One region of the Mesorhizobium sp. M0587 genome, then DNA from elsewhere that is predicted to be linked to it. Evidence: riboswitches for the same ligand, from Rfam matches in the RefSeq annotation. Region 1 holds a riboswitch; the other holds the start of a gene.

Region 1 (3,406 bases):
ATCGCGCCTTGCTTCAGCTCCGGCGCGATTTCCGCCGCCACAGCGCCGGACGAGCCGACCGGCACAGACACGATGATCAGATCCGCGTCGCGGACCGCCTCTTTCGCATCGGTGGTGTAGGAGTTGCCAAGCTCAAGCTCCTTCGCCCGCGTCAGCGTCGCGGCGCTGCGGGTCGAGATGGCGACGTGGCGGGACAAACCCTCACGGCGGATGACGCGGGCCAACGACGAGCCGATCAGGCCGATGCCTACCAGCGCGATCTTTTCGAACATCGGTGATGTCATGGCGTTCTAGCTTTTCAGGAATGTAGTGAGTGCGGCGACAACGCCGCGATTGGCCTCTTCGGTACCGACGGTCATGCGCAGCGCGTTGGGAAAGCCATAGCCGGAAACGCGCCGCAATATATAGCCGCGCGCCGTCAGATAATCGTCCGCCGCGGCTGCCGAATGCCTCTGGTCGTCGGGAAAATGGATAAGAATGAAATTGCCGACGCTGGGCGTCACCCGCAATCCGAGCTTGGTCAATTCCTCGCTCAGCCATGCCAGCCAGGTCTCGTTGTGCGCGACGCTGCGCTCGACATGGGCGCGATCGCGGATCGCCGCGATACCGGCTTCGATCGCCGTCGCGTTGACGTTGAACGGGCCGCGCACCCGGTTGATCGCGTCGACGATGTGCATCGGCGCATACATCCAGCCGATCCGCGCGCCGCCAAGCCCGATCTTGGAGAAGGTGCGGGTCATCACCACGTTTTCGGCGCTGCCGACCAGTTCGATGCCGGCCTCATAATCGTTGCGGCGGACATATTCGGCGTAGGCGGCATCGAGCACCAGAAGCACGTTGCGCGGCAGGCCCGCATGCAGGCGACGCACTTCCTGGAACGGCACATAGGTGCCGGTCGGATTGTTGGGATTGGCGAGAAAGACGATCTTGGTGCGCGGCGTGACGGCGGCAAGCATCGCGTCGATGTCGGCTCGCTCGTCGGTCTCCTTGACCGCGACCGGCGTGGCGCCTGCCGACTGGACGTAGATCTTGTAGACCATGAAAGCATGTTCGGTGAAGATCGCCTCGTCGCCGGGCGAGAGATAGGTCTGCGCCAGCAGGCCGAGGATCTCGTCGGAACCGTTGGAACAGATGATGTTCTGCGCGTTGAGGCCATGCACCTCGGCGATCGCCTCGCGTAGCCGCCGGGCGGTGCCATCGGGATAGACGTCGAGCTTTCCGGCGACCTCGCGCGCGGCTTCGATCGCCTTTGGCGAGGGCCCGAGCGGGTTCTCGTTGGACGACAGCTTATACACCTTGACGACGCCGGCGGGCGCGGCACTTTTGCCCGGCACATAGGCAGCGATATCCATGATGCCCGCGCGCGGGGTTGGACGTGCCTTATCCGGTGTCTGGCTCATGTCGCAAAATCCGTCGAGAACGCTTCCGCAGGGAAGCCGCTGCGGAAATACAAGCCGTGACCGGCAATGTCGAGAGCTGGCAGTGAGGCCAGTCCTCGGCATTGACGGCAAGGCGGGCGAGTTCTAGAAGGGCAGCATCAGTTCCGTGGTGATTTGGCCGGTCGGCTTGCAGCCACGTTAAACAATTCGCTAAAGGGCCGTTTGCGTGGACGTAACCGGCTTTGTGAAGGCAATGCCGGTTTTTTGTTGTCCGCTGCCGGCCGGACGAACGCATCGGCGGCGATTTTCGCAAGGCAAGGTGCAGCAAGAGAGATGCGAATGGCCGCTCTGCGCGCTGGGAAGACCAACGAGGCCGACCAACCGTCGAGCCCGGTGTTGCGCTTTGGGGCGGACAAGCCACTGAAGCTGGACGCCGGCACGCTGCTGTCGCCATTCCAGATCGCCTATCAGACCTACGGCACGCTGAACGACGCCCGCTCCAATGCCATCCTGGTCTGCCACGCGCTGACCGGCGACCAGCACGTCGCCAGCACCAATCCGGTGACCGGCAAACCCGGCTGGTGGGAAGTGCTGATCGGCCCCGGCAAGATCATCGACACCAATCGCTTCTTCGTCATCTGCTCCAACGTCATCGGCGGCTGTCTTGGCTCCACCGGTCCGGCCTCGACCAATCCCGTCACCGGCAAACCCTACGGGCTCGACCTGCCGGTCATCACCATCCGCGACATGGTGCGCGCGCAGCAGATGCTGATCGACCATTTCGGCATCGAAAAACTGTTTTGCGTGCTCGGCGGCTCGATGGGCGGCATGCAGGTGCTGCAATGGGCGTCGAGCTATCCGGAGCGCGTCTTCTCGGCGCTGCCGATTGCCACTGGCGCCCGCCATTCCTCGCAGAACATCGCTTTCCACGAGGTCGGTAGGCAAGCCGTGATGGCCGACCCGGACTGGCATGCCGGCAAATATTTCGAACATGGCAAGCGCCCGGAAAAAGGGCTGGCGGTGGCGCGCATGGCCGCCCACATCACCTATCTTTCGGAAGCTGCCCTGCACCGCAAATTCGGCCGCAATTTGCAGGATCGCGAGGCGCTCACCTTCGGCTTCGACGCCGACTTCCAGATCGAAAGCTATCTGCGCCATCAAGGCATGACCTTCGTCGATCGTTTCGACGCCAACTCCTACCTCTATATGACGCGGTCGATGGACTATTTCGACCTCGCCGCCGACCATGGCGGCCTGTTGGCCGACGCCTTCGCCGGCACCAAGACCCGCTTCTGCCTGGTGTCCTTTACCTCGGATTGGCTGTTTCCGACCGAGGAGAGCCGCTCGATCGTGCATGCGCTCAACGCCGCCGGCGCATCGGTGTCCTTCGTCGAGATCGAGACCGATCGTGGCCATGACGCCTTCCTGCTCGACGAACCGGAACTGTTTGCCGCCATCAACGGCTTCATCGGCTCGGCCGCGAGGGCGAGAGGGCTAAGTCTATGATCCGGCAAAATCGGGCATCGTCCGGATTGGGAAAATGTGCCTGGCCAAGGAAAGAACCATGAGCGTCAACCGCGACCAGCGCGTCGACCTCGAAGTCGTCGCCAACCTCATCCCGCCGCGATCCCGCGTGCTCGATGTCGGCTCGGGCGATGGTTTGCTGCTCGAATTGCTGCAGGACACCAAGCAGGTCGACGGCCGCGGTCTTGAACTGTCGCAGCGCGGTGTCAACGAATGCGTGGCGCGCGGCCTCTCGGTCATTCAGGGAGATGCCGACAAGGACCTCCAATTCTATCCCGACAAGGGTTTTGATTTCGTCGTGCTGTCGCAGACCTTGCAGGCGACCCGCAATCCGAAACTGGTGCTCGACGAATTGCTCAGGATCGGCAACCGCGCCATCGTTTCCTTCCCCAATTTCGGGCATTGGCGGGTGCGCCTGTCGCTGTTCGTCAAGGGCCGCATGCCGGTGACCAAGGACCTGCCCTATTCCTGGTACGACACGCCCAACATCCATTTCTGCACCA
Region 2 (3,406 bases), on a different contig from region 1:
GACCGGCGCCGCGGTGCCGCTGGTGCTTGCGCTGGTAGCGGCGGCGAGTGCCGGTTTCAGCCTGCCGCTGACCTTCGTCGCCGTGCTGGCGGCCTTCTATCTTCCGGAATGCGCCCTGGCTTGGGGCAAGGGCTGGCACCTGTCGCCGCGCATGATCGCGGCTATGATGATGCGCGACATGATCGTGCCGGGGATGTGGGCGCGCGGCTGGCTTGGCGGCGCCGTCGACTGGCGCGGCAACGCGATGACCATTGGCACCAAGGCCGCCGAACTGGAAGAGACGCCGTCGAGTGCCTGATGGCAGCCAGGCGCGCTACCTGGGCCGATCCTATATTGCGGCCTTCAACGCCTGTGCGATGTCTTCCAGAAGATCGTCGCTATCTTCCAGGCCGACCGACAGCCTGAGCGTACCCGGCCCGATGCCGAGTTCGGCCCGCGCCTCGTCGCTCAAATTCTTGTGCGTCGTTGTCGCTGGATGGGTGATCAGGCTCTTGGCGTCGCCGAGATTGTTGGAGATCAGCACGATGTCCAGCGCGTTCTGCAAGGCGAAGGCCGCCTGCTTGCCGCCCTTGACCTCGAGGCAGATCAGCGTCGAGCCGCCCGACATCTGCTTCCTGACGATATCGGCCTGCGGATGGTCGGCGCGGCCGGGATAGATGACGCGGGCAATCTGCGGCTGCTCGGCCAGGAAATCGGCGATCTTGCCGGCGCTCTCCGTCTGCTGGCGCACGCGCAGGGGCAGCGTCTCCAGGCCTTTCAACAGCGTCCAGGCATTGAAGGGGGACAGGCTCGGACCTGTGTGGCGGAAATAATCGTGCAAATTCTCATCGATCCACTTCTTGTCCGACAGGATCACGCCGCCCAGACAGCGGCCCTGGCCGTCAATGTGTTTGGTCGCCGAATAAACGACGATGTGCGCGCCGAGCTGCAGTGGCTTCTGCTGCAAGGGCGTGGCAAAGACATTGTCGACGACAAGCCGCGCGCCGATCGAATTGGCAAGCGCGGCGACGGCGGCGATGTCGACGACTTCCAGCGTCGGGTTGGTCGGGCTTTCCAGGAAGAACAGCTTGGTGTTGGGCCTGACCGCCTTTTCCCAGTTGGCGATGTCGGTGCCGTCGACCAGCGTGGCCTCGATGCCGTACCGCGGTGCCAGCGTCTCGACCACCCAGCGGCAGGAGCCGAACAGCGCGCGCGCCGCCACGATGTGGTCGCCAGCCTTGGCGCTGCACAGGAGCGCCGCCGTCACCGCCGCCATGCCGGAGGCCGTGGCGCGTGCATCCTCCGCGCCTTCCAGCGCGCACATGCGCTTCTCGAACATGTCGACGGTCGGATTGGCGTAGCGCGAATAGATGAAGCCCGGTTCCTCGCCCTTGAAGCGAGCTTCGGCGGCCTGCGCCGTTTCATAGACATAACCTTGGGTCAGGTACATCGCCTCGGAGGTTTCGCCGAAGCCGGAACGCAGGGTTCCGCCGTGCACGAGTGCGGTCTGAGGTTTCCAGTTACGCTTCTTGGTGCTCATTGTTTTGTTCCAGACACAAAAAAACCGGCCGCGAAAGTCGCAACCGGTCCATACGGCCTCGCGGCCCGACGGTCCTTTAGCGACTTGTTTAACGTGGCTGCAAGCCGACCGGCCAAATCACCACGGGATAACGACCCTTTAGACCCGCGCCACGCTTGCGTCAATTGTCGGCTTCATTAAGAGAGTTGTACCAAGCAGGTTCGGCAGAAGCGTTCCACGGTTTTGCGGCAGGGATCTGCGACAAGAAATCGCCCGGTCTTGGAGCAGGCGGCCTTTGCGGCAGACAGGCATTCTTCCCGATCAGGACATTTCGGCGCTGTTCCAGTCCGGCGCGCTGAAGTCGCCGCGCGCGCTCGATGCCGACCAGATCCAGCCGGCCAGCCTCGATCTGAGGCTTGGCGACAAGGCCTGGCGGGTGCGCGCTTCTTTCCTGCCCGGGCCCAACCACAAGGTGTCGGAAAAACTCGACCGGTTGAAGCTGCACGAGATCAGCCTCGCCGACGGCGCCGTGCTGGAAACCGGCTGCGTCTATATCGTGCCCCTGCTCGAAACCCTGGCGCTGCCGGCGAAGATTTCCGCCTCGGCCAATCCGAAGAGCTCGACCGGACGGCTAGACATCTTCACCCGTGTCATGACCGACCGCGGCCACGAGTTCGACAAGATCGCCGCCGGCTACCATGGCCCGCTGTACCTCGAAGTCAGCCCGCGCACCTTCCCGATCGTTGCGCGCACTGGCTCGCGCCTGTCGCAGATACGCTTCCGCACCGGCAACGCGCTCTTGTCGGAGGCCGAACTGAGCGAGTTGCATCGCGCCGAGATGCTTGTCGCCACCGAGCCGCCGAACATCTCCGGCGGCGGCATCGCGCTGTCGATCGACCTCAAAGGCGATCAAAGCGGGCTGGTCGGCTATCGCGGCAAGCATCACACCGGCCTCGTCGACGTCGACAAGCGCGCAGCACAGGAGGTCGTCGATTTCTGGGAGCCGATCCACAAGAGCGGCGCCGGCGAATTGGTGCTCGACCCGGACGAGTTCTACATCCTGGTCAGCCAGGAGGCGGTGCATGTGCCCCCGCTTTACGCCGCTGAGATGACACCCTTCGATCCATTGGTCGGCGAGTTTCGCGTTCACTACGCCGGTTTCTTCGATCCAGGCTTCGGTCACTCGGCGGCTGGCGGTACCGGCAGCCGGGCGGTGCTCGAAGTGCGCAGCCATGAAGTGCCGTTCATTCTCGATCATGGCCAGATCGTCGGCCGGCTGGTCTACGAACACATGCTGAAACGGCCACAGGCGCTCTATGGCACCGATCTCGGCTCCAACTACCAGGCGCAGGGCCTGAAATTGTCGAAGCATTTTCGCGCCGCGCGCTGAACGTCGATTCCAGTCAGGCAAAATACTTGCCTGTCATGGCGGGCCATGCTTGGCTGCCGTTGCCGGCCTCGACATGACGGCACTCAAGGGGAACAAGAAGATGCAGATTTCGAAATGGATCCTGTCGGGGGCGGCGGCCGCCATGCTGGCGCTCGGTGCCGGCTCGCTGTCGGCCGAGGCGGCGGAAAAAATCAAGATCGGCACCGAGGGCGCCTATCCGCCGTTCAACACCATCACGTCGGACGGCAAGGTCGTCGGCTTCGATATCGACATCGCAAACGCCCTGTGCGTGCAGATGAAGGTCGAGTGCGAAATCGTCACGCAGGACTGGGACGGCATCATTCCCGCCCTGCAGGCCAAGAAGTTCGATGCCATCATCGCCTCGATGAGCATCACCGAGGAGCGCAAGAAGCAGGTCGCCTTTACCCACAAATACTATACGACACCGCTCTCGCTCGTCGCCCTGAAGAACAGCGACATCGCCTCGACCGAACCGGCGGCACTCGCCGGTAAGACGG

What was found. Region 1 has a riboswitch for S-adenosylmethionine ahead of metX (homoserine O-acetyltransferase MetX). Riboswitches for the same ligand answer to the same signal wherever they lie in the genome.
Region 2: linked by a shared signal. The riboswitch ahead of NKI49_RS23465 (O-succinylhomoserine sulfhydrylase) and the one ahead of metX (homoserine O-acetyltransferase MetX) in region 1 are both predicted to bind S-adenosylmethionine.

The regions. Positions count from the first base shown of each region.
Region 1 is NZ_JAMYQP010000017.1:34,401-37,806, reverse strand. Features, by position in the region: gene NKI49_RS17155 (prephenate/arogenate dehydrogenase family protein) at 1-284, opposite strand, end outside; gene hisC (histidinol-phosphate transaminase) at 291-1,400, opposite strand; SAM riboswitch at 1,536-1,613, shown strand; gene metX (homoserine O-acetyltransferase MetX) at 1,719-2,885, shown strand; gene metW (methionine biosynthesis protein MetW) at 2,944-3,406, shown strand, end outside.
Region 2 is NZ_JAMYQP010000029.1:76,918-80,323, forward strand. Features, by position in the region: gene NKI49_RS23460 (ceramide glucosyltransferase) at 1-298, shown strand, start outside; gene NKI49_RS23465 (O-succinylhomoserine sulfhydrylase) at 329-1,519, opposite strand; SAM riboswitch at 1,576-1,653, opposite strand; gene NKI49_RS23470 (2'-deoxycytidine 5'-triphosphate deaminase) at 1,794-2,888, shown strand; gene NKI49_RS23475 (ABC transporter substrate-binding protein) at 2,989-3,406, shown strand, end outside.